DNA from 2 places in the Apilactobacillus micheneri genome. Region 1 is predicted to be linked to the other one. Evidence: predicted binding sites of a transcription regulator. Region 1 holds the regulator's gene; the other holds the start of a gene.
The links. The regulator NrdR, encoded in region 1, represses ribonucleotide reductase genes. The targets are predictions, from matches to a motif close to ACACNATATATNGTGT.
Positions count from the first base shown of each region.

Region 2: the regulator NrdR is predicted to act here: its motif matches at 1,183-1,198, upstream of pnuC (nicotinamide riboside transporter PnuC).

Region 1 covers NZ_QUBI01000002.1:31,385-33,599, forward strand. The annotation lists gene mutM (bifunctional DNA-formamidopyrimidine glycosylase/DNA-(apurinic or apyrimidinic site) lyase) at 1-596, shown strand, start outside; gene coaE (dephospho-CoA kinase) at 589-1,176, shown strand; gene nrdR (transcriptional regulator NrdR) at 1,196-1,681, shown strand; gene DY123_RS02000 (replication initiation and membrane attachment family protein) at 1,684-2,215, shown strand, end outside.
Region 2 covers NZ_QUBI01000005.1:100,900-103,114, forward strand. The annotation lists gene DY123_RS06255 (DNA/RNA non-specific endonuclease) at 1-259, opposite strand, end outside; gene pnuC (nicotinamide riboside transporter PnuC) at 369-1,121, opposite strand; gene DY123_RS06265 (hypothetical protein) at 1,805-2,215, opposite strand, start outside.

The DNA.
Region 1 (2,215 bases):
TTGAACCCGAAGGTACAGAACCAACAAAACATACACATGTCATTTTTCATTTAAACGATGATCGAGAACTAAGATATAAAGATAGTCGAAAATTTGGCAGAATGTATTTGATTAAAAATGGTGATGAACATACTTTATCAGGACTTGGAACAATTGGTCCTGAACCTACCGATGATGATTTAACATTTGATTATATGAAATCAATTATGAATAAAGGTAGAGGTAAAATAAAACCATTTTTATTAAATCAAAGTCACATTGCTGGTTTAGGTAATATTTATTGTGATGAGGTTTTGTGGTTAAGCAAAATTCATCCAGAAACCATTACTAACACAATTTCTGATAATCAAATAATGGAACTTAGAAAAAACATCATTGAAGAAATTAAAATGGCTATTAAGGGTCATGGTACTACTGTTCATTCATACTCCAATGCATATGGAGAAGCTGGTCAATTTCAAAATAGCCTTCATGTTTATGGAAGAGCTGGAGAGCCATGTGAAAGATGTGGAACTAATTTGGAAAAAATTAAAGTAGCTCAAAGAGGAACAACTTTTTGTCCTAACTGTCAACATAAAGTGACTAAAAATGGTTAAAGTAATTGGACTAACAGGCGGAATTGCAACTGGAAAATCTAATGTTTCTGATTGTTTATCAAAAATGGGATATCAAATAATTGATGCTGATAAAATAACTTATCAGCTGCAACATAAGGATAATGATTGCTTAAATGCAATTACAAAACATTTTGGTAATGATATTCTAGAAAAAAATGGTGAATTAAATCGTTCTCGTTTAGCTAAACTTGTTTTTGCAAATAAAGAAAACCTAACTAATTTAGTGCGAATTATGGATCCATATATTAGATCCAACGTTCAATCAATTATTAATAATACTCATGAAAAACTAGTTGTATTCGATGCGCCTACTTTATTTGAAAATGGTTATGCTTTTATGTGCGATAGGATAATTGTTGTTACTTGTACACCTATTAATCAGTTAAATAGATTACAAGTTAGAAATAATTTGAGTATTTCTGATTCCATTAAGCGGATTAAAAGTCAATGGCCTTTAAATTTTAAGGAAAAATTGGCTGATTATTTGATAGATAGTAATGGTTCTATTATGCAAACTCGTAATCAAGTGATAAAATTGTTTAATAAAATAGATAATTAAAAATTTGGGGTGAAAGTAAATGCAATGTCCTCATTGCCATAAAAATTCATCTAGAGTAGTAGATAGTCGTCCCACTGAAAATGGACAAGTAATTCGTCGTCGTAGAGAATGTGAAAAGTGTGGCTATAGATATACTACCTTTGAAAGAATTGAACAAACACCATTATTAGTAGTTAAAAATAATGGTAATAGAGAAGAATTTAATCGTGAAAAAGTTTTAAAAGGAATTATCAGATCAGCAGAAAAGCGTCCAGTTTCTATGGATTCTATGAAAACAATTGTTGATAATGTCGAATCGAAAATTAGAGCTATGGGTGAAAATGAAATTCCAAGTCAATCTATTGGTGAATATGTGATGAAAGAATTAGTAAATGTTGATGAAATTGCATATATTAGATTCGCTAGTGTATATCGACAATTTAAAGATATGACTGTCTTTTATAATGAATTAAAAGAAGTCTTAGATAATGATCATCAAAAGAGTCAAAAAAATAACGGAGAATAGACATGGAAGAATGGCGTAATATTAGTCCTCAAGATAATTTTATTCTAACTTCTGATTATTTCATTTCTGATTTAGAAAGAAAAGCTTTAGACATTCTTTATCAACCAATTATTGGGATTAATGCTTATGCTTTAATAAATAATCTTTGGAGAATGTATGAACGAGATAAAGATTTTGAATTACATGTTAATTTTGAACTGCTTGCTTATTTAAACATTGATATTCAAGCATTTTATGAAGCTAGATTAAAGCTTGAAGGTGCCGGATTGGTTAAAACTTATGTAAATGATAACCATCGTTATGTATATAAGCTTATAAAGCCGCTTGATATTAATCAATTTTTTAGTGACGATTTGTTAAGTGTTACTTTATTACAGACCATTGGTGAAAATCGTTATGAAGATATCGTTAATGATGTAATAACAGATAATTACGATTTAGAAAAATATAATGATATCTCAAAAAACTTTTTGCAAGTTTTTCATATCAAGAGCAGTGAATTATCTAATACACCTAAGGATGTTAGCGAAGCCA
Region 2 (2,215 bases), on a different contig from region 1:
AATCAGCATAAACAACATGATTATATTTCCAATCAGTAGTTTTTAAATTAGCCTTATTATGATTAATTTCAACATAGGCTGGTTCACCAGACTTATATTCTAATTGATCTAATTTTTGATCAATAGTTTTTTCATTCTTGCTCTCTACATTAATATTATTATCTTTAACCGTATTTTCATTATTGGCCTTTTTTGAGCCACAACCAGTTAATAATAATGTCAAAGATAAAGAACTAATCACTAAAGTTTTTAGTTTCATATATTATCCATCCCTATACATTTATCTAATAATAATATTAACATAATTGATAAAATAACATCTGTAAGCAAATAAAAAAGCTGGAATAAAATTCCAGCTTTTAAAACATTTATTCTTCAACTTCCACTTTGTCCGCGTAAGCTTGTTCTTCTTTAATTAAACGTTGTTTTTCTTTTTCATTAAACCAAGGAGAAGTAGTAAATGCTAAAACATCATTTGCAACATAAATTGCACTGTTTACAAACATTGCTAAAGTAGCAGAACCTTCCTTGAAAGTAATGAACCATAATACTAATTGAGCTAGTCCTGATGCTAACCACCAGAAGTATTGGTTGTTGTATCTCATGAAACAGATAATTCCAGCAGTTAAACAAACAGCAAAACTAAATGCATCATAGAATGGACGACCATCATCAGTTAATGCTTGAATAGCAAAACCTGATACTACGAATACAATTGCAGTAAAAGCAATTGAAATTACCCAACTCTTAGCAGTAAATTTACGGATCTTAGAAACCATGTTGACGTTCCAATTTTTACTTAACAATACTGGAATATCAAGTGTGGCTATGTATGCGATTTGTTCACCGATACTTAAATAATTTTTTGCAGTAAATCCAACAACAATAAAACAAATACCAGATAAGATACCTAAAACACCGTTAACAGATTTAGCTGCATTAATTGCAAGTACACATAGAACTCCTAAAGTAGTTCCAATAAAAGTTAAAATTGAAAGCCATGTGATTGGTGCATTAACCAATGTCATAACTTGGCAACCTAAACTAAAGAAAAATAAGTAGTAATTTTGTTTTGGCCAACCTTTTAATTGATGAGCCAAGAATTTAAAGTATGATGACAATTTAAAAATTCTCCCCTATGAATAAATTCGGTCTATCATTTTGAGGCGAACATACCTAGGATTACTATATATTGTGTCAATATATAGTGTTCTCTCAAAAAGCAACACTATATATACTACCATGTAGAAATATTTTTGCAATCAGCAATCTATAAAATTAGAGCCTAAATATCTAGTTAAATCAGGCTTTATATTATTTTTTAAAAATTTTAATTAGATTTTTCAATGAATCTTTTAATTTTCATTTACAAAAGACAAAACAATTTTAATTATGTATAATAAATCTTAGTAGATAAGTTGAATACGGTGGTAAAACTACAATTAAGAGGTGGTTATTATGGTGTAATTCATAATAATTCAGAATCTTATGAAAGGATTTACACAAGTTTTGTCAATAATTGCATTGACTTGTGCAATTGCTAGCTTTTTAAAAGCTTTAGCATATTGTATAAGTGCAATAACAAAATTGATTTCTGTAATAAAACAGAATAAAAAGACAAAATAAAAAAGCCGTATTCTCAACTTTGGCGGGTTGAATATGACTTTCTTTATTTAATAATTAACTATGCCACCGCTTTTAACGGTTTCTACTAATGAAGTTCTGTTATAGCAGGACTTCTTTTTATTTATATTTATCTTATATCACAATTGTTTAAAAAACAAGATATATGAAAGCATTTGAATTACTTTAGGTTCTTAAAATCAGTACATTGTAAAAAGAACATGCTAGTCATAACAACCATTGGTATAACAAAAGAAGAGTTCAATTTAGGTACAAATGTCTCTAAAATAAAAACAATTCCTGCAACTAAAACAGCTACTACGGCAATCGATATTACATATATTTTTAGCATTCTTGGATCTTTATTTTTGAAACTATTATTTACATTAATTAAATTTTCATATAATTGTTTAATCTTTGGATGATTTTTTGAAAATAGTTTAGTGAACAAAATGAATGCCATACAATAAATAAACCAAATAAGTAATTTGATAATTGTCACTGTCTCATCATTATTAACATTAAAGGGAATGAAAACGATTAAAAGTGGCAAAACAAAAAATAATAGATTTAATCCAAATATTTTCCAATT